Regions from separate parts of the Echinicola rosea genome, predicted to be linked through region 1. Evidence: riboswitches for the same ligand, from Rfam matches in the RefSeq annotation. Region 1 holds a riboswitch; each other region holds the start of a gene.
What was found. Region 1 has a riboswitch for cobalamin ahead of metE (5-methyltetrahydropteroyltriglutamate--homocysteine S-methyltransferase). Riboswitches for the same ligand answer to the same signal wherever they lie in the genome.
Positions count from the first base shown of each region.

Region 2: it holds a riboswitch for cobalamin, as region 1 does, so the genes downstream of both, FDP09_RS18100 (TonB-dependent receptor plug domain-containing protein) here and metE (5-methyltetrahydropteroyltriglutamate--homocysteine S-methyltransferase) in region 1, are expected to answer to the same signal.
Region 3: it holds a riboswitch for cobalamin, as region 1 does, so the genes downstream of both, FDP09_RS13800 (TonB-dependent receptor) here and metE (5-methyltetrahydropteroyltriglutamate--homocysteine S-methyltransferase) in region 1, are expected to answer to the same signal.

Region 1 covers NZ_CP040106.1:2,942,419-2,953,234, reverse strand. The annotation lists gene bioB (biotin synthase BioB) at 1-89, opposite strand, end outside; gene FDP09_RS11900 (DinB family protein) at 227-775, opposite strand; gene FDP09_RS11895 (exonuclease domain-containing protein) at 964-2,334, shown strand; gene FDP09_RS11890 (hypothetical protein) at 2,573-3,370, shown strand; gene FDP09_RS11885 (alkaline phosphatase PhoX) at 3,566-4,975, shown strand; gene FDP09_RS11880 (hypothetical protein) at 4,998-5,330, opposite strand; gene FDP09_RS11875 (acyl-CoA thioesterase) at 5,778-6,167, opposite strand; gene FDP09_RS11870 (PAS domain-containing protein) at 6,164-6,652, opposite strand; gene metE (5-methyltetrahydropteroyltriglutamate--homocysteine S-methyltransferase) at 6,707-9,034, opposite strand; cobalamin riboswitch at 9,235-9,430, opposite strand; gene FDP09_RS11860 (aldo/keto reductase) at 9,747-10,703, shown strand.
Region 2 covers NZ_CP040106.1:4,608,997-4,619,812, reverse strand. The annotation lists gene FDP09_RS18125 (adenosylcobinamide-GDP ribazoletransferase) at 1-665, opposite strand, end outside; gene cobT (nicotinate-nucleotide--dimethylbenzimidazole phosphoribosyltransferase) at 694-1,743, opposite strand; gene FDP09_RS18115 (Dph6-related ATP pyrophosphatase) at 1,740-2,474, opposite strand; gene FDP09_RS18110 (bifunctional adenosylcobinamide kinase/adenosylcobinamide-phosphate guanylyltransferase) at 2,629-3,138, opposite strand; gene FDP09_RS18105 (DUF5522 domain-containing protein) at 3,135-3,491, opposite strand; gene FDP09_RS18100 (TonB-dependent receptor plug domain-containing protein) at 3,670-5,577, opposite strand; cobalamin riboswitch at 5,761-5,957, opposite strand; gene FDP09_RS18095 (hybrid sensor histidine kinase/response regulator transcription factor) at 6,462-10,589, shown strand.
Region 3 covers NZ_CP040106.1:3,465,919-3,476,734, forward strand. The annotation lists gene FDP09_RS13795 (ABC transporter ATP-binding protein) at 1-1,664, shown strand, start outside; cobalamin riboswitch at 1,767-1,967, shown strand; gene FDP09_RS13800 (TonB-dependent receptor) at 2,205-4,259, shown strand; gene FDP09_RS13805 (DUF5074 domain-containing protein) at 4,261-5,415, shown strand; gene FDP09_RS13810 (PKD-like domain-containing protein) at 5,434-6,576, shown strand; gene FDP09_RS13815 (DUF5074 domain-containing protein) at 6,631-7,977, shown strand; gene FDP09_RS13820 (M56 family metallopeptidase) at 8,162-9,724, opposite strand; gene FDP09_RS13825 (BlaI/MecI/CopY family transcriptional regulator) at 9,727-10,092, opposite strand; gene FDP09_RS13830 (L-rhamnose mutarotase) at 10,197-10,529, opposite strand; gene FDP09_RS13835 (amidohydrolase family protein) at 10,541-10,816, opposite strand, start outside.

The DNA.
Region 1 (10,816 bases):
GTAGCCGCTTTATACATGAGCTCCATGATCGGGGCGTCAAAGATCTCCTTGATTTCTTGTCTTGTCCAGTTGTTTCTAATTTCAGTCATCAAATTATGATTTGATTGAAAGCTTAATAAACTTTAAAATTATAATAATTTAGTAAGGATACCGTGTATTTCCATAGTTTAAACACACCAATTCTGTCTATCCAATTGACAGACAGTCATTTTTCTTCTGCCGCTGATCACTCCAAAATGCGCTTTGCCTGCTTTAAATGTCTTCTCTCATGGGTAGTGATGATGTCCAAAGCCATATCCAACGGATAGGCAATTAACCTATTTGCTGGCGAATGGATGACCTGTCCCTTTTCCAGTGCCGGTTTTAGTCGATCAATCCAATCCGTAAGCGTTTTCTGATGCTTCTCAAACACCTCCAACAATTCCTCTTGTCTGTGCTCCTCATATTTTTCAGGCTTCCAAACCGGGATGGTCTTGATCTTTTTAGCATTATCGGGTGCCACGGATTTTAAAATCATATTCCCAAGCGCCCGGTTCAAGAAACCAATATTGCCTATAAATGGCTTTTGGTAGCTTCCCTCCACGATCTGTTCGAAAATCGGAAAATAACTTTTATTGATCACAATAAGGTGCTGGATGTTCTCAGCAATGCTCCACGTATCGGGATTGGGTTTTCGATACAGTTCATCCTTATTTAGGCGCTGAAATGCATCCTTGAAATCCTGCGTGGTAGTCGCCAGACTACCTTTCCATTGATCTATTTTATTTGTCATCATGGTTAAAGGGTCAAAAAACCTTTTGGCTCCCGCCTTGTTAATATTTTGGGACAATTTCAGTCAAAATTCGTTATAATGATTGACAATTCATTAAAATTGAAACGTAAATTTAAGACTACAACAAATCACCATAAGCAAGTACATCTTGCCGCATTAAATGAGATGCCCCGGCACCTCAATCCCAAGGAATGAAATACGCCATTGTAGATATTGAAACAACAGGAGGTTACGGAAAAAGGCACCGTATCACAGAAGTGGCAGCAGTAGCCCACGATGGCCATCAGGTACTGGAAACTTTCCAAACCCTGATCAACCCTGATTGTGAAATCCCCGGCTACATCACTGGTTTGACAGGTATCGACCAGTCAATGGTGGAGGGAGCACCCTATTTTGAAGATATTGCCGAAGAGCTATATACTTTTCTGGAAGATAAAATTTTTGTGGCACACAATGTCAACTTCGACTACCAATTTATCCGATCCGAATTTGAACGAATTGGAAAAGCATTTGACCGGCCAAGACTGTGCACGGTAAGGTTGAGCAGGAAAATTTTTCCGGGGCTGAGATCCTATAGCCTTGGCAGCATATGTGAACACAAGAACATTGAAATCAAATCCCGCCACCGTGCCTTCGGCGATGCAGAGGCCACCGCTAAACTGTTCTCCAAACTGGTTCATCCAGACCAAGAAGGGATCATGGAACAACTGCTCAAGCGAAATTCGGGAGAAGCATTTTTACCGCCCAATATCTCCAAAGAGCAATTCCTCTCTTTACCGGAGCATATCGGAGTCTATTACTTCCACGACGCCAACGGAAAGGTGATTTACGTAGGCAAAGCGCTCAATATCCGTAACCGCTTCAAGGGACATTTTTCTGGAGCTGGGAAAGGCAAACAGGGCATGAAAACGGCAATCCACGATATCAGCTTCCAATTAACCGGCAGCGAATTCCTTGCCCTGTTGTTGGAAGCACTCGAAATTAAGCGCCATTGGCCAAAATATAACCGTGCCCAAAAAGCAAAAAGCTCCCCTTGGGGAATATATCGGTACCAAGATGGAGCCGGATTCGAACGCTTCCAAGTAGCTAAGATCAACCGTTTTGCCAAACCGCTGCTCGCCTTCCATTCCCATCATGATGCCTGGGCATACCTGCTGGAAAAAATAGAAAAACACCAGCTTTGTCCAAAACTGTGCAGCGTACAAAAATCACCTTCCGCCTGTTTTGACTATTCCATTGGATCTTGTCTTGGGGCTTGTTGTGGAAAAGAGACTCCTTCATCCTACAATTCCCGCGTCCAACAATGGCTGGAAGAAATCAACCAAGAAAAAAGCCGCCTCCTGATACGTGAAAAAGGACGCCACCCGCGTGAACAGGCAGCTATCTATTTTGAAGAAGGTGTGTTAAAAGCCTATGGCTTTATTGACAGCGATACCGAATTCGAAACGGATGAGGAAGTGATCGAACACCTGGAAATGGTAAAGCCTGTTGGCGACACATCATCAATTCTCAGCCAATACCTCACCAAAACCTTAACGAAAAAGGTCAAAATACTCTCTTAGCTCCCTTCCTTGCCCCTCCATATGACTTACCACATCATGCTTTTTAGGAAAGGTTTATTCTAAATAACGTAACAAAATCGAATAAATTTTGACAAATCAGAATATTCCCAACACCAAATACATTCTGATAAAATTTCATCATAAAAATATCAACAATTTTTCTCAAACACCAAATAAATGATTATATTAATAGTAAGAGATTAAAGAAATTATTTTGTGAACCCAAAATACCTACAATATGAAAAAGTTGTTTTATTTCGTTCTGGTTTTCGCTTTAATGTACCGCAGCGCTGTAGCGCAGGAAAGCTCACAGTACTTGGTGATAGAATTCATCAAGGTATCTTCAAGCCAAATGGTTGATTATTCCGAGAACAAGGATTTCCTGGAAAAAATCTACCAGCAAGCGGTAAAACAAGGAGATGTTCAAGGTTGGGATTTATGGTCATTACAGTCAGGGCCTGACCAAGGTGGCTTCCAATATGTCACTATTACCTATTACGATGATCCTGTCAAAATGATGAACGGCATGACCGATGACAATTTTATCAATTATGCCAAACGGGCCTATTCAAGTGACATGAGCGAAATCGAAATCGCTAAAGAAGTCGAGAAAATCAAGAACAACCGTGATCTGGCCATGCGCGCGTACATGACCGTGGTGGCCAAAACAAAAGATGACTTCGACATGAAACCGGGCGTACTTGCCTCCTTTGACCTCATGAAAGCCACAGAAGGTCAATTTAACGAGTATGAACACGTAGAAGAAGATTTGTACCAGCCCTTCCACCAAAAGAAAGTAGAGGCTAACATGATGGGGAGCTGGAAATTTCTTCGCACAGCTGTCCCCATGGGCAGTGAAGCCGAATACACCCATATGACGCTAAATTTCTACGACAATTACATGCAGTTCTTTAATTCAATGGAATACGAGGATATGGAAGCCTCTGAGGAACAACTGGTAGCCATGGAAGAAGGACTCAGTTCAAGGGACCAAAAGTGGGTTTATATGGCTACCCTGATCAAGGCCATTCGGTAGTTTAAGTCTTCACATAGAAGCGAACCTGACTTTCCAAAAGTCAGGTTTTTTTATAGCCCAAAATCCGCAGATGCAGTATTTAGTTTGATCCTTTGCAGCATTGCGAGGCATATCAAAAAAAGGTAACTATAAGACAATATCTCCTTAATCCCCTCATCGGAGGAAAGCTATAAATTGAAAGTTTAAAACAAGTATATGAGACAATTATCAAAAACATCACGAAGGAGTTTTTTAAAAAAATCCGGCATTGCCACTGTTGGCTTTATGGGACTTTACCAGTTTGTCCAGCCCAATGCCCTTGCCAATACCATGAACGCTAATGCCGGGTATGGCGCACTTCTTCCCGACCCAGAAGGCATCCTTAACCTACCCAAGGGATTTTCTTATAAGGTCATTTCCAAAATAGGACAAGAAATGAGCGACGGCCTACTCACCCCGGGCAACCCAGATGGTATGGGTACATTTAAGGGTGAAAACGGCAAAGTGCTCATCGTCAGAAACCATGAAATCAGCCCTGACGATTTTGAAAAAGGAGCTTTTGGTAAAGAAAATGAGCGATTTACAAATGTTCCGGCTGACCTGTTTTATGAAACGGGTAAAGGGAAGCTGCCAGGACTGGGAGGCACCACCACCTTGGTTTACAATCCCAAAACAGGAGAAGTAGAGGATGAATTCCTGAGCTTGGCGGGCACCGTCAGAAACTGCGCCGGAGGCATTACCCCTTGGAACAGCTGGTTGACCTGCGAAGAATCCACCGTCAAGACGGGCGCATATGATGGAAGACTAGACCTTAACCATGGCTATGTATTCGAAGTCAATGCCTCTGCCGACAAGAAACTAAACAAGGCCATTCCTATCAAAGAGATGGGGAGGTTTAACCATGAAGCTGTTGCTGTCGATCCCAAAACCAGCATCGTTTACCTTACCGAAGATCGGGGTGATGGATTATTTTACCGGTTTATTCCAAACGAACCCGGCAAACTGTACAATGGAGGAAGATTGCAAGCCTTGGCCATCTTGGAAGAAAAAAGCCGTGATACCAGAAACTGGAGTGACTTGGACACACCGAAGTTTCAAAAAAACCATCCTTACAAAGTCTCTTGGATTGACCTAGAGGACATTGATGCCCCTGAAGATGATTTGAGGCATCGGGGATTTGAGCAGGGCGCAGCTTGTTTTGCGAGAGGCGAAGGCATTTGGTTTGGTGATGGTGAGCTCTATTTTGCCTGCACCAATGGCGGGGAAATTGCCGCTGGCCAAGTATTCCGCTACACCCCAGGAGCCAATGAAGGCAAACCTAATGACCATACCACCCCAGGCACTTTGGAGCTATTTGCGGAGCCTAATGACAAAGAAATCCTAAAAAGCTGCGACAATGTCGCCATCGCTCCGTGGGGAGACCTCTTGCTCTGTGAGGATGATAAGCATCCATTTGTCGTGGGCATCACCCCAAAAGGCGAATACTATAAACTGGCCGAAAACATAGGCTTCAGGACAGAATTTGCCGGAGGAGTATTTTCCCCTGATGGATCCACCTACTTCGTCAATATCCAAGGAGCGGGACTTACCCTCGCCATTACAGGTCCTTGGGGACAGAGGGCTTAAACCCACATTCAATGTCGTTTAGTTAAGGGGATTTCCTTCTTTTCATATACCTAAAAGTCCTTTTTTTGATTGACTTTGGCTGGGGAAACCTGATCATCCTGGTGGATTTTATCCTTTTCCTTTTTTCCCCCGAAAGCCTTCGGGGCAGGCTATTGATGAAAAAAGAAAGAAAAAAATCCAGGCCGGTGGTATGCCCTTTAAAATGGGACATGGATTTACCCTGCGACGTGGATCCCTCACCCATTTTAATTTCCACCCGATGGCTACGGCCTAAAAGTGAGTGGGCCTCGCTGTTCCACGACGCGAGCCAACTCACTTTCTTAACGGCCTCCACCATCGGCTGGAAAACAGGCATACCAAGGGCCGGAATAAGGAAGCGATACCTTTTTGGGACTTATTAACTGAATTCGCCTTGCAGGTATTGGGCGTTAAGAAATTAAATAGCGGGTGGGCAAGAAGGCAGGCTTGTTTGACGAAATACTAGCCAAAAAGAATATTGGCAGCTAGAAAAGGAGGAGTTTGCCTGCATGAGGGGAGGTTTTAATTTTAGCCCAATAGCTGCACACCTGTGCGCCGTGGCGTAGCGGCGGGGTTTTTTGGTTACTTTTTTGACCTGAAGCAAAAAAGTAACAAAGGTAAAGAGATGAAAACCACCTAGGGATTTAGCTAGAAAAATTAAACCAATATTTCCAGACACATACTAACTAAACGACATTGATAAAACGGGTTAAACTTGATCAGCATTAACCCTTAGATATACTTTACCCCCGAGCCATTTCCTTTTTTGGAGATGGCTCTTTTATTACTTAAGAATTGTTGTGGGCTTCTTTTGATCGTCAATGGCCACTAGGGTGAATGTACCACTAATGGCTTTTTCCCTTCCCTCTTCATACATCTGCTCGATAAAAATATCCACTTGGACTTTAAGGCTGGTCTTGCCGAGATGTACAATATGTGCCACCAGTTCAATAATTGTTCCCGCAGGAATAGGAACTGTAAAATCAATCTTATCACTACTCACCGTCACCATCCGCTGGCGACTGAATCTCGTCGCTGCAATAAAGGCGACTTCATCCATCATATGCATGGCAGTGCCGCCAAAAAGCGTATCATAATGATTTACCGTATTGGGAAATACAGCCTTAAAAACCCTCGTTTCTGCTTTTTTGATTTTTTCTTCAAGTGTGTTCATTCTTCTTTTTCAAGTGCCAATAGATGTGTGGTATCTCCGCTTCTGTTTTGCAAAGGAAACACATGAATGGCACAAATATAGGTAGTCTGGTCTTTTTTGTAATTGAGCAGCCTGGCTTTAAAAGGCTTTTCTTCTTTTAGTTTTTCCCTGATACGCCTTTTGGCCAAAGGGGAGGTTAAAGGCCCTTGCAGAAAATCTGGTTTTTTGCCAATGGCGTAATGGGCAGTATAATGTGTCATCTTCCTAAAACCAGCGTTCACCCAGAGAATCTTCTTGCTGAGATCTGTCAATACGATCGATTCATAAGCGTGCACATTCAGGTCAGGAAATGACTTCCAGCCAAATTTCCTTTTGTAATATGCCAGTACCTTATGATCCTTAGCTTTTTGATCCGAGCGTACTTCCAGCAAAAAACTACTGGCATAAATATCCCAGGATCGCAGTGGCGCACTATAATGTAAAGGTTGCTTTTTAGAATAACTCATATATCAAACAAATAAATCCGGACAATTCTAAAACTGCCCGGATCAATAAATTGTTTAAGATACTGCCACATCTGTGGCCATCTCCGCCCTGAGTTTTTTGGCAGCATCCACCATCCGTTTCAGCGCTTCCTCAGTTTCTTCCCAACCTCTGGTCTTAAGGCCGCAGTCTGGATTTACCCATAACTGTTGATACGGCACTACCGCTTTGGCTTTCTCTAACAAGGACACCATCTCTGCCGTAGAAGGCACCCTAGGGGAATGGATATCATAGACCCCAGGGCCAATGTCATTGGGATAGTTAAACGCCGCAAAGGCATCCAGCAATTCCATCTGAGAACGAGAACACTCGATGGTAATCACATCGGCATCCATCGCTGCAATATGTTCAATGATATCATTAAACTCAGAATAACACATATGAGTATGGATTTGCGTAATATCTTCTACCCCCGAAGCAGAAATCCTGAAGCATTCCACTGCCCAATGCAGGTAGTTGTCCCAATCCGCATGTCTGAGCGGTAGTCCTTCGCGCAAAGCAGGCTCATCAATCTGAATGACGTGAATCCCCGCATTTTCCAAATCTTTCACCTCTTCACGAATGGCCAATGCAATTTGCTGGCAAGTAGTTTTTCTCGGTTGGTCATTGCGGACAAAAGACCATTGTAATATCGTAACCGGTCCTGTCAGCATCCCCTTTACAGGCTTATCCGTCAGTGATTGGGCAAATTTCGTCCAAAATAAGGTCATTGGCTCAGCCCTTGAAACATCTCCATAGATGATGGGAGGTTTTACGCACCTGGAACCGTAACTCTGTACCCATCCGTTTTGGGTAAAAGCAAAACCTTCAAGTTTTTCTCCAAAATACTCCACCATATCATTACGCTCAAATTCTCCATGAACCAAAACATCCAAATCCATCTCTTCTTGCCATCGGATCGCTTTTTCAGTGGCGGCTTTGATGTTGTCGTCATATTGATTTTCAGTCAATATTCCTCTCTTCAGTTGAGAACGCCACTGACGTACCTCCTTGGTCTGGGGAAAAGAACCAATGGTAGTAGTGGCAAAGTATGGCAAATCAAGGTGTTTAGCCTGAAGTGCTTTGCGGCTTGAAAAAGAATTTTTCCGCTTGCCATGTATTGGACGAAGCCCAGCCACGGCTTCTTGTACAATTGGCTTATGAATCTGAATGCTGGTTGCTTTGCTGCGCAATGCCTCTTTGTTCCCTTCCAGCAATGCTTTGTGCTGCGCCGAGAAACTGTCCATTGCAATTGCCCTTAATTCAGCGATCTCATTTACCTTTTGGCGGGCAAAAGCCAGCCAGCTTTTAAGTGCTGCGCTTAACGATTCCTCATCAGACTCTTCCTCCAGGTCACAGGGACTGTGGAGCAATGAACAGCTGGAACCAATAAGCAGACGGTCGTCCTGCTTATTGTCACGAGCCTTACTGATCAGTTCCAAGGATGCTTGGTAATCATTTTTCCAGATATTTCTACCATCTACGACACCAAGGGATAAGCTCATATTAGGAGGTATTGCCTCCAGAACTGCATCTAGCTGCTCCGGTGCGCGAACCAAATCCACGTGAAGTCCACAAACGGGCAATCCCGCCACAAACCCTAGGTTATCACCCAGTGAGCCAAAATACGTGGTCAATAGTATTTTTAGTCCAGGAACTGCTTTTTTGATTTCTCCATAAGCCCACTGTACCGCTGACTTCTCGTCATCACCAAGATCCATTGCCAAAAATGGTTCGTCGATCTGCACCCAATCAGCATTTAGCGCTTCCAGCTTCTTCAGTACATCGATGTAAACAGGCAATAGCTGCTTCAACAGATCAAGACGGTGGAATCCATCCTCTTTTTCCTTCCCCAAAAGCAAAAATGAAACCGGCCCCAATAGGACGGGCTTGGTATGGACCCCCAATCGCTTGGCCTCTTTAAATTCATCAAGAACTTTTGTGGAAAAAAGTTTGAACTGTTGGCCTTTGGTAAACTCCGGAACGATATAATGATAATTGGTGTCAAACCATTTGGTCATTTCCATCGCAATAATGTCAAGCCCTTCCTTTTGATAGCCTCGAGCCATCGCAAAATACAGGTCAATTTCCGGTTTTTTCTGTTCGGTGAGAATTTCATGGTACCGCTCGGGAATGGCCCCTACTGTAAATGCCATGTCCAATACCTGATCATAAAAAGAGAAATCATTTGAAGGAATCAGGTCCAATCCCGCTTCCTGCTGCAACTTCCAGTTGGTCTCCCGAATTTCCTCAGCAGTTTTCTTAAGGTCATTTAGCGGGATTTTACCGGCCCAGTAAGCCTCACAGGCTTTTTTTAATTGTCTTTTGCTACCAATTCGCGGGTAGCCAAGATTGTGCGTTAGCATAGTTTTAAACTTTTAACGTGATAAATAATTCGTCAAAAGCCCTTCGCCACACTTTACAATGCTTTTGGAATGATATGAAGAGACTGAAAAATAGACATACTTTTCCCTTGGGCATATGACTCCCAGAGAAGAAAGGAAAAGCGTGTGTACCTGACAGTAGCTTCAAATCGCGAAAGCATTGTCACCCCTATCCACACGAGATGGATAAGTCAATACAGGCAGGTCTCCTGGCTCATGACATTCTTGCCGTCCTTCCCATTCTGAAAGAGATCAGAACAGTGGACAACCAAGGGCAAGAACTTTTTAGTCACTCACAGTTGCGCGACAGCCCGTGATTTTCACACGGTTCCCTATTATCCCCGACCGTAGTCGGCGACCTATATTGGTTATTGAGGTAAATATGAAAAGAACTTTGGCTGCAAATATAGGGATAAGAATTGGATTTAGCGTAGAAATAATTTTTACGGCCAGGGAAATAGCTTCTAAACTGCTAGTAGTGAGATGTCAACCTGAGCGGAGTCGAAGGCTAGGCGTTGGACCTCGACTCGGCTCGGTCTTAGGCTTTTTATAACTTCATAGTGTTAAAAGTAATTTTTCTGTTTTTACGGCCTGAAGAAACCTGGACGATCTGATCTGTCCAAATATTTTCGGCTTAGGTTTGACACATGTTTTTCGTAAATTAGGGACGTAACCACCGTCTAATTTCAAACGAATGACTACTACACAAATCGGACTAGGGATGGCGGCACTTGGCCGACCTGAATACATCAATATCAACCCATCAGACCAACGAGAAAAGTCTGAAGCTGCATTCTTTCGTCACACCCTCAACGTCTTGGATGAAGCCTATAAATCCGGCATAAGGTATTTTGATACGGCTGCATCCTATGGAAAGGGAGAGTCGTTCTTACTGAACTGGCACCAAACAAGAAAGCACCAAGATGTCATGTTCGGGTCCAAATGGGGCTACACCTATGCCGCTGATTGGAAGCTGGGCTATGAAGGCAAACATGAAATCAAAGAACACAGCTTGGAAAAACTGGAAGAACAGTGGAGCTATTCCCAGAAATTGTGTCCCGCACTTGGCATTTACCATATCCATTCGGCCACGATAGCATCTGGCGTGCTGGAGGACGAAGCCGTTTTGGAGAAATTGGCTGAGATCAAACGTTCCTCAGAGATCCTTATCGGACTGAGTTCGAGCGGTGCGGAGCAACAAGAGGTACTGGAACAAGCAATGGACATCGCTGTGGACGACACGCCTTTGTTTGAAACTTTTCAAGTGACATTTAATGTACTGGAACAATCCACCCTCCCCTTCCTCGAACATGCTCAAACAAACGGGGTAAAAATTATCGTCAAAGAAGCATTGGCAAATGGACGAATATTCCCTAATGACGCTTATCCTCATTACAAAAAAGCCTATACTTACCTCTCAGAACTAGCTGCCAAATACCAAGTGGGCATTGATGCCATTGCACTTCGATTCTGCATGGACAAGATCCATCCTGCCTATGTCCTGAGCGGGGCCAGCACAGTTTCTCAGTTGACAGCAAACCTAAAGGCCAATACTTTCCAGCTTTCCGAAGATGAATTGGACACCCTCTCTAGATTTGCCGTAATGCCTAAAGATTATTGGCAGGAGCGATCACAACTTGAATGGAGTTAGAAAAGCCTATGATATTTTTTGAAATAGTTGAAAATTCTGTTTTCTTTGCACCACTATAATTGCCAAATGGCATTAGACACCCCAGAATGTATTCCACTTGGGACTGGGAAGTG
Region 2 (10,816 bases), 1.7 Mb from region 1:
GGGATGATGGCCAAGAAAAACGCATAATTTTGGAAGAGTGCCAAGGGGAGAAAGGCGAAAACAGATGCGACAAACAAGTCCCTTGTCGGGAAGTTTCCTTTGGCAATGGGCTTGGATTTGCTGCCGACTTCATCATTTATCTTGGCATATTGGTGCGTTTTGAAAAAAGTAAGGGCAACAAACCTGCTTATCGAATGTCCTGAGATATAACAAGCGATGATGCATTGGTAAAACTCAAAGCTATAGCTGTTCTGTTGAATGATTTTGGCCAATTCCATCAGCCCCAGAAATTTGATGGTAAAAATGAAAATCAATCCAACGGCTCCAAAAGTGCCGATCCGGCTGTCCTTCATGATCAAGAGGATTTTTTCTTTGGTCCATCCACCGCCAAATCCATCCATGGTATCGGCAAATCCATCTTCATGAAATGCACCTGTAAGTATTACGCTCGTGGCGATGGATAAAAATAGGGCAATGGTGACCGGCAAAACCTGATAGACCAATATCAATACGAGGGTTGAGGCACCACCTACTATCCATCCTATCAGCGGAAAATACTTCCTGGATAACTGCAAATATTCTTCGGAATGGTCCACCCAAGAGGGGCATGGAATCCTAGTGTAAAACATCAACGCGGTAAAAAAAGCCTGTAGTTCTTTCCTCATATTTTGTGAAGGGTAAAAGTCTAATAGGTTATTCGTTTTCTTTACTGATCCCTGCCGTGTCAAAACTAGCCATTTCATTTAAAAACGCACAAGCTGAAGCCACGATAGGGTAGGCTAAGGCGGCACCCGAACCTTCGCCAAGTCTCATTCCAAGTTTTAATAATGGTTTTGCCTTGAAATACTCCAGCATGGTGGCGTGGCCCTTTTCACCGGAGCAATGGGTAAATATGCAATAGGACAGGACATTGGCATTGATGGTTTTAGCGATCAGCAATGCAGCAGATGTGATAAAGCCGTCTACCAAAATGACCATTCCCTTGCTGGCGGCATGCAACATCGCACCAGACAGTTGGGCTATTTCAAAGCCTCCAAATGTACTTAAAATCTGTATAGGGTCTTTCTTGTCAATGTGGTTTTGTAAACGAATGGCTTTTGATAGTGTTTGAAGTTTGATTTTTTGGTGATCATTATTAGTGCCCGTGCCCTTGCCAACACATTCTTCCAGAGGCATGCCCGTGACGGTATGCATGATAAGGGCAGCAGAAGAGGTATTGCTGATGCCCATTTCACCAAACCCAACGACATTGCAGCCTTCTTGATAAACCCGTTCTACCAGTTCGGCGCCTTTTTGCATGGCGTCCAAGCACTGTCTTGCTGTCATGGCCGGCTCCATGAGGTAATTGGCCGTTCCCTTGGCGATTTTTGCATGGATCAGGTTGGGCAGATCGCCAAAGTCGTGGTTGACACCCGCGTCGATGATTTTTAGCGCTAAATGGTGTTGTTTGGCGAACACATTTATGGCTGCTCCTCCACTCAGAAAGTTCATGACCATCTGATAGGTTACCTCTTGCGGATAAGGGTTTACGAGGTTTTCTTTGGCGATCCCATGATCTCCTGCAAAGACCAGGATATGCGGGTTGTTCAGTGATGGATTTAAGGTTTGCTGGATTAATCCAAGGTGCAGGGCAAGGTTTTCCAAGTTCCCTAATGCACCGATGGGTTTGGTCTTAAGGTCAATCTTTTGCTGTAAATCACCTTTAAGTGAATGATCCAAAGGAGCAATGTGGAGTTCTGTCATTTTTTAGAAAGTGTTAAGTCCTGAAAGCAAAAACCAATTTCTGGTGGCTGTTCATCAGCAGAAGCGTAGCAGCCGTCTTTTTGGTTTTTGGGAGCCTCATATGTGCGCAAAACCTGCTCGCCCATAGTGAATGGTATGGGCGAGGAGAAGATGGGGCCGTCAAAAACAAAGGTATGGAACTCTCCGTTTTCACCACACGGATCTACGGAGCTGGGCAAATCTTTTAGAAAATCGTGATCGATTATCCTTCCGGCAAAATCCTCGGGGAGCAGATCTGTTTTTACACAGACCACAATGGTTTTAAAACCCAAATCCAAAAATTCAGCGATGAGCTCCTTGGTGTTTCTTTGCCAAAGGGGAAATAGGGCTTTTAGTCCAGCCTTGGCGAGTTTTTCTTCACGATACTGTTTAAGGTCCTCCAAGAAGATGTCACCAAAAATACTTTGGACAATACCGCCCCGCTTGATGTCATCCATTTTATCACCCATTAACCGGTTATAGGTGTCCATATTAGGCATTCCTGGAAGTAGGAGTTCATCTAAAGGTAGTCCTATTGCTTTCGCTTGGGCATGCAGCAATTCCCGCCGTACACCATGCATGGAAATGCGTTGGTGATGGCCATTGACTGTAGTCAAAAGCCTTTCCACAGAAATGTGGGGATCTTTCAATACATGGTAAAGTGCCAAGGCACTGTCCTTGCCGCCACTCCAGTTGAATACACTTTTTGTCATTTTGGTTTGCATTAGCGTGAAAGGTTCTTGATTTTGACAGGATGCTTTTGACGCTGTTTTTTTGATTCATTTAAATTGGTTTTCGCATGGTGATATCAATGAATGCTGATGACAACATGGCTATTTTTCTGTGCTTCGCGATCATCTAAATACATCACTTTAGTTCTATGGGCAGTCCAGAAACCATAAAAATGGCCTTGTCAGCCCTTTTGGCGATGTACTGGTTGATCCAGCCTTGCAGTTCGGTGAACTTTCTGCCTACTTCCGTTTGGGCATGCAGTCCCATGCCGATCTCATTGGAAATGATGATCAAGGTGCCTTTTTGGGCATTCGAAAACAACTGGTCAGCTTCCGATTTACAACTGTCCAGACAGCTTTCGATGTCACTTTTTGAATCAGCAAACCAGTTGGTCAGCCATAGGGTCACGCAATCCATTACAATGACTTTTTCCGCCATATCCACTTGGCCAATGTATTTTTCCTCTTCGATGGTGGTCCATCGTCCATCGCGGTCTGCTTGGTGCCTGTCCACCCGTTTTTTAAAATCCTGATCCCATATTCTGGAAGTGGCCAGGTAAACTGGGGATGCTGATAGCCTCTCGGCCAATTGCTGTGCATATCGGCTCTTTCCTGAGCGTTCGCCACCTGTAATATAGTAAATCATGTTTTCCTGAATTTCTCATATGGACAATTTTGGCATCCGTTACCGCAGCATTTGCCCTGCCTGAGCAGATACCAACTCGAAAATACATAAAAACCCTGTTTATTGATCGTGTAGTCGATGCCTTCGATCAGGGAAGTGGGTTTTCCCATTTTTTGGATTGCTTTGATCTTTTTGGAGTTGAGGTTGGTGGTCCAGTGACTGATGCGATCCTGTATGGCGGATTTAAGGCAGTCAGGGCATAGGCAGCCTTTGTTTTCTTCCAGCGGGACAATAGGAGGAAAAGCACTGCACCAACATTCCGTCGTGCAGGCAAAAGCTTTTTGGCAATTTGGGCAGCGCTTTTCTTTGATCATTGTGTCAGCCTTTCCATTAGTTTACTACATTAGAAGCTATATGGCGTCCATCTAGTTTTCTTTATATATACTTTCCTGATTTCACCCTTCGGCACGTTCAGTACAGGGATCAGGATTACCCCCTAAATGGGGGACGAGGCCTTTTTTGTATTTAGTCTCAAGACTCAAATCTCACATCTCAAAACTGGTACCGCGCACCAACGCTGAAGTTTCTTCCCCGGGTGGTATAGCCATAGATGGCAGTAAAGTCTTCATCCAGCAGGTTGTTTACTCCACCGTAAATATTCAGTTTATTGTCCAATACGGCCTGTTGTACAAATAAATCCACCAGTCCATAGCTGTCCAGGTCAAATGCTCCACCTACTCCATAATCATAAACCGTCCGTTTACTGGTATAATTATATTTTAGGGAAACCTGGGTGTTTTCAGCAGGCTTGGCATTAAAGGCCATGCCCCATTTGCTGCCGGGCACCCGGTAAAAGGTTTCAGGTTTGTCCGTGCTGACGTGCGCAAAATTTGCTGTCATGCTAAAATACTGATTCACCAGCCAAGAGAAATCCGCCTCAAATCCTTCTACTCTTCGCTTATCTGTGGTATTTTGATATTCCCCTCCGATGTATCCGCCGTTTTCATCAAATAAGGAGACAAATTCGATTGGACTGGACTCATCCCTGGTGAAATGAACTAGGTTAAAGGTGAATTGATTACCTACATAAAAGGATATGCCTTGTTCATAATTTAAGGATTCCTCAGGATTTAGCTCACGGTTTCCATAATCGGGGGAATTGAGCTGGTAGAGGGTCGGGGTGACATAGGAAGTGGCTACAGAGGCGAGGATTTTTGCTGAAACCTTGTCTGAAATGTCAAAAAGGTAACTGGGATTGACATTATAGATGAATTTGGGATCATAGTTAGAATGGGTATTTACGCGGGCACCTGCATGGATGTTAAAACCGCTAGGAGCGTCATAGAAGAATGAAGCATAGGGGTCGATCAAGGTAAACTGATTGTCCTCAAAGGCCAATTCTCCGGGTTGTTCATACGACAGCTGCTGAACATTGACTCCCCACAATCCCTTAAGACCTTCCAACAGCTGATGTTCTTGGGTAAGGTCAAGTTGGAGGTTTCTCCCTTCATATTCTGAAGGGAAGCTACTGATAAATTCACGCTCATTGACATTATAAACTGTTTTGAGCTTGATATTACCTTTTGCATATCGATAGGTAGGGGTAAGGCCAAATCGTAATTGATTGCTGGTCTGTAGGTTATTGGTATCTAAGAAAGGGCCATCATCATAATCTGCTTTTATCGCATCATAGCCCGAAAGAAAATCCAATCTAAATCGATCCGAGAACTGATAGCCCATTTTTACCATTAAATCCTTTCGATCTATACCGTCTTTTCCAAATTCGGTATCAGGAACGGTATCTGCAGCCGCAGAGAAACCTTGGGAATGGTATAGGCTTCCCGAAATGAGGTAGTTGAACTTTTCCGTTTGTCCATTAAGGCTGAGGTTTCCGCGGTAAGTATTGAATGAACCTCCGCTAAAGTCTGCTGATCCCCCGAATTTTTTGGCCTTACTGCCGGATTTTAATTTGATATTGATCACAGCTGCAGAGGCTCCGGTACCGTACAGCGTGCTCAGCCCACCACGCAAGACTTCGATAGAGGCCACTTGGTCCAGTGGGAGGAGCCTCAGGTCATAGGTCGCATCTGCCAATGAGGGGTCGTTGATGGGATGGCCGTCGATGAGGATCAGGGTGTTTTTGGAACTTGCACCTCGGACGAAATAACTGATATTGGTACCCGGAGCGCTGTAGTTTCCGTCTATTTGGATACCGGGCACCTCATTGAGCAAGTCAGGGATGGTTTTTCCTGCATTTCGTTCAATGTCCTTTTGGTCGAGTTTGTAAATTGTCTTTCCGGATTTTTCGACCGGGATTTCAAATTTGGTACCCGTCACGACGACTTCATCCAGGTCTTGGGTATCTTGTGCGTTTGCAGGGGCACTCAAAAGGGAAATGCCTGTGAGAAGAAGGGGAAGAAGCCCTTTCTTTTTTGGAAAAGAAATAATGTGTTTGTTCATAGCGTGTTTTATGCGTTATTAATTGGACACTATGAACTTTCTGGGAAAACTGTAAAAATATCCTCAGCGCTAAAGATATTTTCATGCATGCAATGAAGAAATACATTGCCCACATGGAACTTCTGAAGACCTCATCATCGAAAAGATCCGTTGAAGTTTCATAGCCTTTCACCCGAAAGCTCTGAATTATAACAGTTGATGGCAGGTCTTCTGACTTGCTCCACACCTGGCGCCTTCCCATCCGATATGTCGGACAGTGGCTTGGTTACCAGTTGCTTTTGGGAGCTTACAGCTGCGGGTACAGTTCCGGATTTTCACCGGATTCCCTATTAACCTATTCCTCCAAAAGAGGGATAGGTACCAAAAACTGGCGCAAAGATAAGGTTTTTTGTGGGGAAGTGGTAATGGAAGGTGGTTTTCAAGTGTGGCAATCCCATTTCATGCTAATTTCGTGTAGGCCTAGCTATCATCCGTGCCGCTGGCACTCCTTCGGGAGGTTGAGGAGCGCTTAAGTTCCTGCGGATGAATCCGCAGGTTACAAAATTTATCGTGCCGCTGGCACTTTGCCCCGATTTGTACATTGGAAACCGCAGTAGTCTATCTTGCCGAATGGCGGGGTGGGCTGAAAGAATGATGAGTTGATTTGGTTGAGGTTAAACCCTGAATATGCGTTAGCAACTGAGCATCCTGCCTAATCCGCCTTTGGCGGAGGGTCATATAGAAGGTGCAGGTGACAACCTGTACCAAAAATGATTACACACAAAAGTGTAAGTTCCGTAGGAACGGCAGATATAAACGCATTTAGTATTTCGCAGGGAAACAATTTAGTTGATTTGAGGTAAAGTTTACACTATATTGGCAATACCCAATGACCCAATAGCCAGATGATTCGTTTTTTTGCAAGCTTGCTGTATGTTTATTTATTGCTGATAGGGCGTTCCAGTGTATATGCACAGGAGGGCAACTACCTGTTTGGGGCGATCACCGTGGAAGACGGACTGTCCAATAACAGTGTGACTGATATCCACCAAGATGAGCTTGGTTACATTTGGATGGCGACCAATTCTGGCCTCAACCGCTATGATGGTGAAGAATTTAAAGTTTTCAGAAACCGCCCCAACGACACCACATCCCTTTCCGAAAACAGTATCCGCAAAATCATGCCCGGCCCTGAGGGCGAGCTTTGGCTGCTTAACCGCAACAATGTTGTTGAGGTTTATGATGCTGCCACCGAAACCTTCAGCACTTCCATTTCACAGTATTCCAAACGGTATGGTTTTGGGAGCCTGGCGGTTCATTTAGTGTATCAAGATAAGCAGGGAAGGTATTGGTTTTGCCACCCCAATCAAGGGGTCAGCATTTATGATCCAGTCTCCAAAGAGACGCGCAGCCTGAAGCACGAAGAAGGAAACCTTTCTTCTATCAGTTATAATTACGTTTCTGCTGTGGCAGAAAACTCCAAAGGTGAGTACTGGCTGGTCTATTCCAATGGGGCAGTGGATATCCTAGAGGCCGATTCGTTAAAAGTCAGGAGGCGGATAGAGCTTTTTGCCGATTCCAACGTCAACTTTACGGATGATTTTCACATTTTTATCGACAGTGATGATGATGCCTGGATCTATCTGTATGAAAATGGCAAAGGGCTGTTTTATTTTGACAGTTATGCTGATCGCTTGCATCACCTTCATACCGATTCCGAAAAAGCAAAGTTGAACAATAATCAGGTAAGGGGAATTGTAGAAAACAAAAAGAACGAAATATGGATCGGTACCGACCACGGGGGCATCAACGTTCTGAATAAGGAAGACATGACCGTGAAATACCTCCAACATGATCCCGAAAACCCCCACAGCCTGGCACACAACAGTGTGTATGCGCTTATGAAGGACCGTTCGGATATCATCTGGGTTGGCACTTTCAAAAATGGAATCAATTTGTACAATGAGAAATTGATTCGTTTTCCACATGTCAAACACATGCTGACGTCCAATCAGTCCCTTCCCTACAATGACATCAACTGTTTTGTGGAGGATGAAAAAGGTAATTTTTATATAGGAACCAACGGAAACGGGCTACTGTATTATGACCGGAAGACCCAGCAATATACGGAGTTCAAGCATCAAGAAGGCAAAAGGAACAGTTTGCCCGGAGACATCATTGTGGACTTGATGATGGATCAAAACGGTGAGCTGTGGATTGCTACCTATCTGAAGGGGCTCAGCCGCTTTGACGGTCAGCAGTTCAGGAATTACCAGCCTGATGTCCACGATCCCCACAGTCTATCAGGTGAAAGTGTATGGGAGCTTTACGAGGATAGCGAAGGGAATGTCTGGGCGGGTACTTTGCGCAGTGGCCTTGACCTTTATGATCCCCAAATTGATGGCTTCGTTCACTTTATTGGCCCTGAGGGCCGTTTTCCGATGCACTGCGATTATATTTCTTCCTTGGAGGAGGACGCTGCGGGAAATCTCTGGATTGGTGGGGGCAATGGTATTGACATTATCAACCTGAAAAGCGGATTTGCGGCCTACCGTAAACACGAGATCGGTAATGCATCAACGGTGGCCGGAAACAATATCATGGATATTTTTAGGGATAGTAAGGGTGACATGTGGGTGGCTACTACCCAAGGGCTGAGCTACTTTGATCAGGAGCAGGATGTGTTCCGTAATTTTAACCATTCAGATGGCCTTCCATCTGACCACGTCGTAAAAATCCTCGAAGACAACAAGCACAATTTATGGTTGAGCACCACCAATGGGCTGAGCCATGTCAAGGTGGACAGGGCCGGGGACAGCTTAGCATTGACGTTTCGTAACTTCAGTGTCGGTGATGGGCTCCAAGGCAATTCGTTCAATGAAAATTCTGCACTGAAGACGGCCAAGGGCGAACTGGTCTTTGGTGGACCGAATGGCTATAATATATTTTTCCCCGACAAGATGCGGATGAATGAAGAAAGCCCCAAAATCGTTTTGACGGATTTCCAATTGTTTAACAAGTCTGTAAAAATAGGTGAAAAAATAGCGGGTAGAGTGGTGCTGGAACAGAACATCAACCAAACCAAAAAAATGGTGTTGAAGCATAATGAAAACGTTTTTGCTGTTGAGTTTGCTGCGCTGAACTTTATCCATTCTGACAAGAATCAATACCGGTACATGTTGGAAGGCTTTGATAGTGACTGGGTGGAGGTGGAAGATGGGGTGACCAAGGCTACCTATACCAACTTGGATCCGGGAGACTATACGTTCAAGGTGAAAGCAGCTAATAATGATGGTGTGTGGAGCGAAAATGCGCATATGCTGGATATAGAAGTCCTGGCCCCATTTTGGAAAACTCCATTGGCATTTTTGGTGTATTTTGTCATTATATCCTTGATCATCATAGCGATTCAACGCGAAATCATTGCCCGGGAAAAAGACCGCCTCCAAATCGCCCAGGACAGGGAAGAAGCCAAGCGCATGAAAGAACTGGATAAAATGAAAACCAAGTTTTTTACCAATGTCAGCCATGAATTCAGGACCCCGCTGACCTTGATTTTGGCACCTGTGGAGAAATTACTGAAATCTACACATGAGCCGCATACTAGGACCCATTACCATACGATTCAGCGAAATGCCAAGCGACTGATGAACCTGATCAACCAACTGCTGGACATCCGTAAAATCGAAACGGAGGGCATGGATTTTTCTCCGGTGGAAAGTGATGTGATTGGTTTTTTGCGTGAAACCACCCAGTCCTTTGAGGACCTTTCGGAAAAGAAGAATATCACCTTGGACTTTAGGACCAACAAGCATCAGTTATTTACGTATTTTGATGTAGATAAATTGGAGAAGATCCTTTTCAACCTCCTTTCCAATGCATTTAAGTTTACCTTCAGGGGCGGTGAGATCAAGGTGATGGTGAATTATGAGAACCCTGATGCAGCAGGTGGAAAAGGAAACCTATCGATCAGCGTACAAGACAATGGTGTAGGTATAGGAGAAGAGGATCAAAAGCGGATTTTTGAACGCTACTATGTCGGCGAAGAAAACAGCGATAGCCTTAACCAAGGAAGTGGTATCGGATTGTCCATTGTGCAGGAATTTGCCCGCCTGCATCATGGGGATGTGCTATTGGAAAGTGAATTGGGACGTGGTAGTACTTTCACGGTGACCTTGCCTGTAGAGGAAATAGAGCATATTGGAAACGGATTGGATGAAAGTGACGAGGAAATGGATGGGATTGAGACATCGGAAAAAAAGACCATCTTGTTGGTAGAGGATAATGAGGATTTTGTGCATTATCTGAAATCCTGCTTGGTAGAGGAATACAAGGTGATCACTGCACTAAATGGTGAAGAGGGGAGTAAAATGGCTTTTGAGCATATCCCCGACATGGTGATCAGTGATGTAATGATGCCAAAAATGAACGGCGTGGAGCTTTGCCAATTGCTGAAAAGGGACCTTCGTACCTCGCATATTCCGGTGATCCTTTTGACCGCCAAATCCTCTGAAGAGAAGCAGCTGGAAGGATTGGACAGTGGTGCGAACCATTACATCACCAAGCCTTTTAACGTGGAGCTGTTGTTGCTTCGGATCAGGAATCTGCTGAACGAGCGCAGTTTGTTACAGGAGCGCTTCAAGAAGCGAATAGGTGTTATCACCAGCGAGGTAAAACTCGAATCCCTCGATGATAGACTGATCCAAAAGGCGGTAAAAGTAGTGGAAGACCATATGGACAATCCGGAGCTTTCGGTAGAAATGCTCAGCGGTGAACTGGCCATGAGCCGGGTACATCTCTACAAAAAACTCACTTCCCTGACGGGTAAAAAACCTTTGGAGTTTATCAGGATGATCCGCTTGGAAAGGGCTACCCAATTGCTGGGCGAAAGCCAGCTTACCGTAGCGGAAGTAGCTTATCAGGTGGGTTACAACAATGCCAAGTACTTTACCAAACATTTTAAGGCGGAATATCATGTTTTGCCCTCTGTGTATGCCCGGCAAAAAGTAGAGGCAACCCACAGGGGTGGATGATTTTTTTATGACCTCTCCAATATCCCTTGGCCCTGGGATAAGTTGATTTCGGATTTATCCCTGTTGGAATAAGGGTGTGACGGTTCGCATAACCAACATGAAGCGGCTGATTTTTCACCTCCCAGAAGCGATAAAATAAGGCTTGCGGCAGCTTATATGGCCATTAAACCGTTTGTTAACATTTGCGCCCCTTCAAATAAACATTTCATCACCCACTTATTTTTTTA
Region 3 (10,816 bases), 520 kb from region 1:
TAGGCTTGTTTTTGATCATCATCAGTCGTCTTGCGGGGTTGGTTTTGCCAGGCGCCAGCAAGTACCTGATGGATGAGGTGATTCCAAACAATAACATGCAGTTATTGAAGTGGTTGGTCATTGCAGTAGGAGCCGCGGTGGCGATTCAAGCGGTTACGAGCTTTGCGCTCACACAGATTCTCAGTGTGGAAGCCCAGCACCTCATTGCCAAGTTAAGGTCAAAGGTTCAACGCCACATAATCCGTCTTCCCCTGCGGTTCTTTGACAACGCCAAAACAGGGGAGTTGGTTTCCAGGATCATGACAGATGTTGAAGGTGTTCGTAACCTAGTGGGTACGGGGTTGGCACAGATGATTGGAGGGGTGTTGACTTCTGTGATCTGCCTAGGGCTGTTGATTTATATCAGTCCGATGATGACCCTTTACGTGTTGGTACCGGTAATTATTTTCGGATTGATTTCCTTGAAGGCTTTTGGCAAAATTAGGCCTATTTTTAGAGAAAGGGGAAAAATCAATGCTGATGTGACGGGAAGACTTACCGAAACGTTGGGAGGTATCCGTGTCATCAAAGGTTTTAATGCAGAAGCCCAAGAAGTAAAGACGTTTGAAGATGGGGTATTACGATTATACCTCAACATCAAATCCAGCTTGACTACCACCAGTATGGTGACCAGTGCCGCTACTTTGTTATTGGGATTGGCATCAGCTGGAATTATGGGAATCGGTGGCTATATGATCATGAACGGTGAGCTTACCTTTGGGGATTTTTTGGCCTTTACACTCTATCTAGGGTTTATGATCGCCCCGATCGTACAGATGAGTAATATCGGCAGTCAGCTCACCGAGGCTTTTGCTGGTCTGGATCGTACGGAAGAAATCATGAACATCCCATTGGAAGAGGATGAAAGGAAAAGGAACATCCAGCTTCCTGCAATCAAGGGAAACGTGGAATTTACAGCCGTTCGTTTTGCTTACGAACCTGGTAAAGATGTGGTCAAGGGAGTGAGTTTCCAAGCACCGGCCGGTACCATGACGGCGTTGGTGGGGACTTCAGGATCTGGTAAGACGACCGTGGCAGGCTTGGTGGCGTCATTTCTTTCCCCTAACAGCGGTTTGGTAACCGTAGATGGACAAGATCTTCAGCAAGTCAGTTTGTCAAGTTATAGAAGCCAGTTAGGGGTGGTGCTGCAGGATGATTTCCTGTTTGAAGGAACTATTCGGGAAAATATCCGTTTCCCCCGTCCTGATGCGACTACGGAACAACTCATGCAGGCGGTCTTTGCAGCACATGTCCATGAATTTACTGATCGGTTTGAGGACGGCTTGGATACGATGATTGGTGAACGCGGTGTAAAACTGTCCGGTGGACAAAAACAACGGATCGCGATTGCCAGGGCTATTTTGGCAGATCCGCGCATATTGATCTTGGATGAAGCCACTTCAAACCTTGATACAGAAAGTGAGACTTTGATCCAAGAAAGCCTCAAGAAGCTAATGAGGGGAAGGACTTCTTTTGTGATCGCCCACCGTCTGAGTACGATTCGCCAGGCAGACCAGATTTTAGTGGTAGAAAAAGGTGAGATCGTCGAGCGTGGTCAGCATGAGGCCTTGATGGAGAAGAAAGGCAGGTACTATGAGCTTTACACCTATCAGGCTAGAATTTAAGAGGGCAGAGAACGAAAAGTTACGCGTCCTGTATGGGTGCCCCATTCTTATTTTCTGAACAGCAAACTTTTCATAAACCTTTTTTATCCTAAAAAAGCGATTTATCTTCGCAGCATTATTGGTTTTCCATTGGGCGTGCCCTTTGGAAATTAAACTGGAATCCGGTGTAAGTCCGGAACTGTCCCGCAGCTGTAAGCTCAACAAGCTAGCTCCAAATTTTAAGGGTCACTTTCTGTCTCGTCAGAAGGGAAGGCCGGAGCATAGCGAGTAAGTCAGAATACTTGCCAATATCCTAAATAATTCAACGCTTTCGGGGATTAAAGCTTGAAAACAAATGAGTGGTCTATTCATCGCTAAAACTGGTTATTGCCCTTCTCAATTTCAGAGAATGGTACTTTCACTGTGTTTTACCACATATAAGTGAAGATGGTATTGTGATGTTGCTGTCCCATAGAAAAGATAGCTTGTCATTTAAGGGCCTTGATCAATTTGAATTCAGTTTATTTCGTTGGAAGCTATTTGATTTGAACAAATAGTGGTATGAAGGTTGGCCCTATTCCGGAAAGGAATTGGTATTGGATGATCAGTTTTCTGTCTTTAATCATTTCTCTCAAGGGAAATGCCCAGGATAATAGTGTCCGGCAGAAGCTTATTCCCCTGGACACGGCCCGGGTTTATGATATTGATGAAGTGACGGTATGGACAAGCCGCACTAAATTTGACCTGACATCCCCCATGCCCGCTCAAATCCTCCGCGGAAAAGATCTGGAGCAGCTTAACAGTTTTTCTGTGGCTGATGCAGTTCGTTACTTTTCAGGTGTTCAGTTAAAGGACTATGGAGGGATCGGAGGACTAAAAACTGTCAATGTACGAAGTCTGGGCAGCGCGCATACCAGTGTGTTTTATGATGGCGTGATTATAGCCAACGCCCAAAATGGCCAAGTGGATTTGGGAAAATTCTCCTTGGACAATATCGAGGCCATCGAACTTTATAATGGCCAGAAATCATCTATTTTCCAGCCCGCCAAAGGTTTTTTCACATCCAATGCTCTATATATGCAAAGCAAAAGCCCTAAGCTATCCGAAGAAGATAAATCCCGTGTCAAGGGTTCTTTTGAGACAGGTTCATTTGGACTGGTCAATCCATCTGTCCTTTTTGAAAGGCATTTGGGAAAAGAGTTTTCCTTGGCAGCAAATGTGGAGCTTGTCAGGGCCAATGGAAAGTACAACTACCGATACCAAAAGGAAGGAGGCTATGATACCACTGCAGTTCGGCAAAATGGTGATATCACTTCGATACGAAGCGAAGTGACCCTTTATCAGGAGTTTAAGTCAGGGGGGAAGGCCACATACAAGGCCTACTACTATGATTCCGAAAGGGGGCTTCCTGGTGCCATTGTGGCCAATATATTCAGTCATTATCAGCGACTTTGGGACAGAAATTTCTTTATACAGGCACAATTGCAAAAGTCGCTCTTTGACAAGCATGATATGCTTTTTAATGTGAAATACAGTAGGGATTACAGTCGGTATGTGGATCCTGATTATCAGACCATTGAAGGAGCGCTTGACAACCGGTATTACCAAAACGGGCTGTATGCCTCTCTGGTAAATCAATACAGGGTCAATTCTTGGTGGAATGTTTCCCTTGCCGGTGACTTAATATACAATGCGTTGGATGCGAACCTCTACCGATTTGCGTACCCGACACGCTATTCCTATTATTTGGCCCTTTCCAGTGCGATGGAGTGGGACAGGCTAGAAATCCAGACTAATCTGCTGGGAGCCTATGTGGATGAACAGGTCGAATATTACCAGCAGGGTGACGATCAAAAGGTATTTTGTCCCGTGATCTCTGTTTCCTATCAGCCCTTTGGCGGATATGAAGCATTACGGCTCAGGGCCTTTTATAAGGAATCCTTCCGGATGCCCACTTTTAATGACCTGTACTACACTTTTGTAGGCAATACTTACCTGAGGCCGGAGTTTACCGAACAGTATAATTTGGGCGCTACCTGGTACCATGAACCCGCGGAAGGGTTCTGGAAGGCCTTTAATGTCCAAGTGGATGCCTATTATAACCAGGTGACCGATAAGATTGTGGCTATGCCATCGGCCAATCTGTTCAGGTGGACCATGATGAACTTGGGAAAGGTAGAAATCAAAGGTTTGGAGACCAATGCAAACGTGACAATGGGGTTTACGAAAGGAGTTTTGCTCGATTTTGGGCTGAGTTATACTTTTCAGCATGCCATTGACATCACTGAAGGAAGTACGGTCTATGGTGACCAGATTCCTTACACCCCTGTCCACAGTGGCTCGTTTACTGCCTCTGCCACCTATCATAATTGGCAACTCAATTACAGCTATATCTATACCGGTGAACGTTACAGCCAAAAAGCAAATATCCCGGTAAATCATGTACAGCCTTGGTACACCAGTGATTTAGGATTGAGCTGGAACAAGGCAATTGGGAAGACCAAATGCAATCTGGGGTTGGAAGTGAATAACATTTTCAACCAATATTATGACGTGGTACTGAATTTTCCCATGCCGGGAAGGAATTACCGCTTAAAGCTGTCCGTAAATGTTTGATATGAAAAAATACAAGTGGCTTTATTTGGCCTTGGTAATTGGATTGATCCTTTCCTCATGTAGGGAAGAGGAGTCCATTGCCCCACCAGAAAAAGAAGAATTGCCCCAACAGGAAGTTTCCTACATTGAAGGGTTTTACCTGCTCAATGAAGGCAATATGAATATGAACAAGGCCTCTTTGGACTATTATGATTATGCTTCTGGTGTCTATAGTAGGAATGTGTACGGTGCTGCTAATCCCTTTGCAACGCTTGGACTGGGAGATGTGGGCAATGATATTGGTGTCTATGGTGATAAGTTATATGCCGTGATCAATTGCTCCAATAAGGTGGAAGTAATGGACGTGGCCACTACCGAACGAATACAGGTGTTGGATTCCAAAAACTGCCGTTATGTGGCCTTTGCTAATGGCTATGCTTATATAAGTGCCTATGATGGTGAGGTTTCCCTTGGTCCTGATAAGCCCAATGGTTTTATCGCCAAATATGACACGACCCATCTGGAGCTGGTGGACCAAATTGAAGTGGGTAGGCAACCTGAGGAAATGGCTATTTCGAATGGTAAGTTGTATATCGCCAATTCGGGTGGATATAGTCCTCCACATTATGAAAATACCATTTCGGTAATCGACCTTGACAGTTTCCAAAAGATCAGGGATATCCATGTGGCCATCAATCTCCATCGGGTAAGGGCTGATGGTCACGGGAATATCTATGTCAGTTCCAGAGGGGACTATTATGACATTCCTTCAGACCTGTACATCATCGATGCCGAAACCGATGCGGTAACCCATGAGTTTGATCTTTCCTGTGCCAATTTGGACATACAAGGAGATACGGCCTATGTGATTGGATCTGAGTTCAGCTATTATACTGGACAATGGACTACCCACTATTCCATGATCAATACCCAGACCAAGGAGGTTTTGGCTGAGCCCTTTATCCCCCATGAATTGATCGAAAAGATCAAGACGCCTTATGGGGTTGCTGTGGATCCTGTTTCCAAAAACATCTATATCACAGATGCAGGTGATTATGTGTCACCAGGCAGACTCTACGCATATAACCCTACATCAGACAGTTTGTTGTTTGAGCAGGTGACTGGGGATATTCCGGCCCATTTTGCATTTGTATCCAAGAAAAACACCAAGTTTTAATATAATCAAACCAATAAAATGAAAAAGACGATACTGTCGTTTGCGCTGCTGGGATTGCTGGCATCATGTATGGATGATAATGAAGCCAACGGGCCCAAAGCACCTGAGTTCACTATCGAAGAACCGGAAAATGGATTTAGCTACAATAAAATGTCTTGGGCCAGGATTCAGCCAGACATGGATAATGAGGTAGATGTGACCTATGAGTGGATCTTGGAAGGCAGCTTGATTTCCCAATCCAAAGACCTGATGTACACTTTCGCCGAACCAGGAGAGTACCATCTGAAGTTTACGGCCACCAATACCATAGGATCTATCTCTTCGGATATGGTGTTGACGATCAAGGATACCACCTATACCAATAACCTCACAAGGCTATACGAATTTTTACCGGCACCCGGCCAGTTTGTCAATAAACTTCCTGCTTGGGAAGAAGGGATTTCTGCGGATAGCGTTTTGAAAAAGGCTGAAGCAACACTCAAAAACGGGTCGCTGATCAGTCTGGGAAGTTTTGGTGGGTTCGCCACCATGGGCTTTGACTATACAGTGATCAATCGCGAGGGCAATGATTTCATCGTGCTGGGAAACGCTTTTAACAATTGGTCGGAGCCGGCCATTGTTATGGTGGCACAAGATACCAATGGGAACGGATTGCCGGATGATGAATGGTTTGAGCTATACGGTTCTGCCCATGGCCATGAAGGCGTGATCAAGGACTATGAAGTCACTTATTCCCGTCCTTCTTCCGAACCTGAAGATCCCAATGAGCAGGATTATATCGCTTGGGAGGATAACCAGGGGCAAACTGGGTTTGTGCCTAAAAACAGCTTTCACCGCCAGAGTTATTTTCCAGGCTGGACGGGAGATGAAATCACCTTTAGGGGAACTTATATCCCGTCCAATATTTTTGACCAATCCGGGAATGGATCCTATTGGGTAAACCCGGCCTATGAGTGGGGTTATGTGGACAATTGGCCTAACAATTCGGAAGCAGGCCAAATGGACATCAGTTGGGCCCGTGACCAGGATGGCAACGCTGTAGAACTTCAGGGAATCGATTTTGTGAAAGTTTATAACTGCAACCTTGCCGCCGGAGGCTGGTTAGGAGAGGTTTCCACTGAAATCGCCGGATTTACAGATCTCAACCTGGAAGGGAATTAAGACCCTATTTAAAAGAAGTACAAATATCAACTATTCATCTATTAAAAAATCAAAATGAAAAATGTAGACCAATTTAGATTGTTATGGGCAGTGGTTCTAGGAACATTTGCCATGTATTCATGTGCAGACGATGAGGAATATTTGCCATCCCTTCCAGAGGCGGCGATCATCGCAGAATCCGATGAGAGTGCCATAGCACAAGGAGATACACTAGTGTTTAATGCAGATGTCGAGAGCGACTTGGAAAGTTCCTTTTACTGGTCAGTCGATGGAGTAAAGGTTTCTGAAGAGGAAACATTTAAGTTTTTTACGGAAGAAATGGGCGCCCATGTGATCATGCTCACCATAGAAAATCCAGATGGTGAGGCGAGCGATTCTCGCGAAGTGGAAGTATATGGGAAATACAGGTTTGGTACCTTTATCCTTAACGAAGGAAACATGACAACTGAAAATGGTACCCTTGTCTTTGTTTCTCCAAAGGGCTATATAACAGACAGTGTTTATATAAAGGCTAATGGAACAGCGCTGGGCAATGTGGCCCAAGACTTGTTTATTGCTGATGAATCCATGTATATCATTTCCCAAAATGGGAATTCCAACGGTGGCGATGGTATTCTGGTGGTTGCTGATGCGGAGACCCTGCATAAGCAGACGGCCTATCAGGAAGAGCTTTCGAGCCTTTCATGGCCTAGTCATGTAGCCACGCTAGGAGCAGATGATATATTCATCAGAGACAATAATGGGATCCATTTATTCAAGCCTTCCACGGGAGCTTTGGCCTTAGTTGAAGGTTCTAAAGGTGCCATAAAAAATAGAATGGCAGTAGTGGGGGAAAAGCTTTTTGTGCCGGGGGGAAAATCGGTAATGGTGATCGAAAAGGGAGTAAGCCAAGTGAGCTATACCATTACTTTTGAGGCAACAGTCACTGGCGTGCTCAAATCTTCGGATGACCACATTTGGGTGTCCACTTCAGGCTCTCCTTCCAAAATCCATAAGATCAATGCTTCTGATTATTCGGTAGTTAAGACCAATGAAATATCAGAAATCAACCTTGGGGCGGGTTGGGGAGCCACTCCGGCCATCAGTGCAAAAGGTGATACCTTGTATTTCAGCAATGCATCTACCACCATTTACCGACATGTGTTTTCAAACAATACGACTGATTTCATGACCGATGTAAAGGATCATGTGGAGGATGCTAATATCGTTTATAATAACTTGGCGGTTAATCCAAAAACCGGAGAAGTATATTTTAATACACTTAAAGGCTATGGGTTAAACTATTTAATCAATGATATCAGTGTGTTTGATTTCAGTGGCGAGGAGGCAATATTGGCCAAGAACTATAAAAATTATACCAACTTCCCGGCCGGTATTTTCTTTACCTATGACTATGAATGAACGGATGTAAGGTTGGAAAAAACACCAAGCTAACGAATATGTATAAAGTGAAGCCGCACCGATTAAACATTGCGGCTTCACTTTTAGTTATTGAGCGTTAAGAAACTAAAGGAGCGGGAAGACAAAAAGGCAGGCTTATAAAACATTTTCCATTTAGTAGTTCTGGTTGGGTTTTAAACGGAATTTACTGGTCAGTGAGTGCTATAGACGGGGGCTTGACATGGTATTTTTCTTTTTTCCATTGGGGGATATTGCCATAGATTTGCTGTAGTTCACTGCGTTTTCCGCCCAATTGTCCATCGTATTTTTTGGGATGTTTTTGGTGTTCATGATAGATTTGAAGGGCTTTTTTATAGACGGAAACTTCGTCATATCCTGTTTTGTTGAGGAAATAGACCCAATAAAATTCATTGTTGGTCATTAGATGGACCTCGATTTCATAATCATATTTTTCTCCGCTGGTTTTCATATAGTTTCTTCGGTAATACCACATGGCAATGTCTTCCTTTTTATATTCGTTCAATTCGCTTTTTGAAATGCGCTGTCTGTCCACCCAAACCATATATTCTGGGTTGGTTCTCCATTCTTTCAGTTGGAAGTTTGTGGGATGTTTTTTGTCCATGATCGGAGGTGCAGGAATACCGCTCATTTTAGGAGCTTTTTCTTTTTGTCTATTGGACATTAAGTCCCATAATTGCCTCATGCGGTCAATGTCTATTTCGCGGTTATCTACCTTGCCATTTTTATCCATAAGATTTTCAAAACGCTGATAGTGCATTTTGTATTCTCTCAGATAATCGGCTTGTCCACCATCTTTCTGTATAATTAAATTAGGTTGAAAAGTTGGTTTGGATTCTTGCGGTTTCATGCTGAAAAGTACCGTTAACCCCAAGGACAGAGGGATAGCAATAAGGGCTTTTAAAAGTATGCTGGTTTTATTTTTGGTTTTGTACATCATCTTCAATCTGTTTTTGGTAAGTGAATATTTAGAATAACTTGCAAATCGGTATGGATGCTGTTGGTCGGTATAGGAAAGTAAAAGGAGCTGGTAACTGTTAATGTCACCAAATTGACGGTTTACGGATTCATCAGCCAAATACTCGTGATTTAACTGAATGGCTTTTTTGTAAAAATGTAGGATGGGGTTGAACCAAAAAACAGCGCTCAATAGCTCAATGAACACTATATCAAGGCTGTGCCATTGTTTAGCATGAGTTATCTCATGATGGAATATCCGCTCATCCAATTGCTTATTTTTAAATTCGTCGGCATTTACAAAGACATAATTAAAAAATGTAAAAGGAGTATCTTTATCAGTATCCATTACTATCTTGACTCCTTCTTGGTGGAATGTTTGACGGGATTTGATCCGCTTACAAAAGCTCCATATCCCTATTGCAAAACGCGATAGGAAAATCACCAGGCAACATCCATAAATAAACATAAACAATTGTTCAGCGGAGATGATAGGTGCAGAAGGGGATTGTTCTGGTGTTATGGGACGCTGATAGGGAATTTTTACCTGAATAGGGGCATTGGAGTTGGGTTCCACTAGGACAGGGATTTGTTTGAGTTCGGGAGTGGATACAAAGGGAGAATGAAAAAGCGGAGCCATAAAAGAAATAATCAAGCTGCAGATCAGGTAGCATCGGTTTAACTTATAGATCCTTTCCTTTGAAAGAAATATTCGGTACACCGCATAAAAGATCAATAGACTAACGGACGACTTGATAAGGTAAACAATCATGGCTATTTGTGTTTAAGTTGTTGGTCAATGAGTTTTTTGAGGTCTTCTAATTCATCCTCGGTCATACCTGTTTCTGATGTAAAGAAGGAGGCAAACTTAGCAGGTGAGCCGTCAAAGAAGTTCCTGATCAAACCCTTTACATGATAGCCGAAATAAGTGTTTTTTTTTATTAGAGGATAGTATTCCCTTGAATTACCATAGGTCTTGTAGGCAACAAAGTTTTTGGCTGTCATCCTTTTTAACAGCGTTGCCACGGTAGTTGTTGCAGGCTTTGGGTCGGGATAAGCATGGAGCAGGTCTTTCATAAATGCCTTTTCCATTTTCCAGAGGTAATTCATCAATTGCTCTTCACTGGCGGATAATTTCATTTCTATGTTTTTAGAGGTTGTTCTATAAATGTAGAGATAAAATTCAAAAAAATCAACTATTCGGTTAGTTTAAAATAAAAAACGTTTTACCTCCTGATGATGCTTTAAAGCTCAAAAATCTTCTTCATCACTTGCCATTTTTCACCTTCTGCTACACCGGGAAGCCCTTGTTGGTAAGTCCACATGAGGTCTTCCCATTCCTGCACTTTCGGATTGGCTGCATCCATTTTGGCTTTTTGGTCAAAGGAAAAAGTGTCGTCTGTTTCCATGATCATAAAGAGCCGATTTTCCCACCGATAGATTTCCATCATGTGAATACCTGCCTGCCTGATACTCTTTTGGATTTCCGGCCAGACGGCTTGATGGTATTTTTCGTATTCTGCGATTAGCGTTGGATCGTTTTTCAGGTCCAGCGCCATGGTGTATCTCTTTGACATCTATAGGTGATTTATTTAATATTATAAAATGCTGAAGCCGTATTCCCCATGATGTCGGCTTGTTCATTAAGGCTTAGATGTTGGATGTAATCTTTGATGATGGAGACGTTTAATGGGTATTCTGCTGCTACTTGCGCCACTGGCCAGTCACTCCCAAACATCAATCTTTTGGTGCCAAAAGCTTCAAAAACCACATCCAGGTATGGTCTCAAGTCCTCTTTGGTCCACTGGCTCCAATTTGCTTCTGTGACCATGCCGGAAACTTTACAGAAAACATGCTCTCTTTC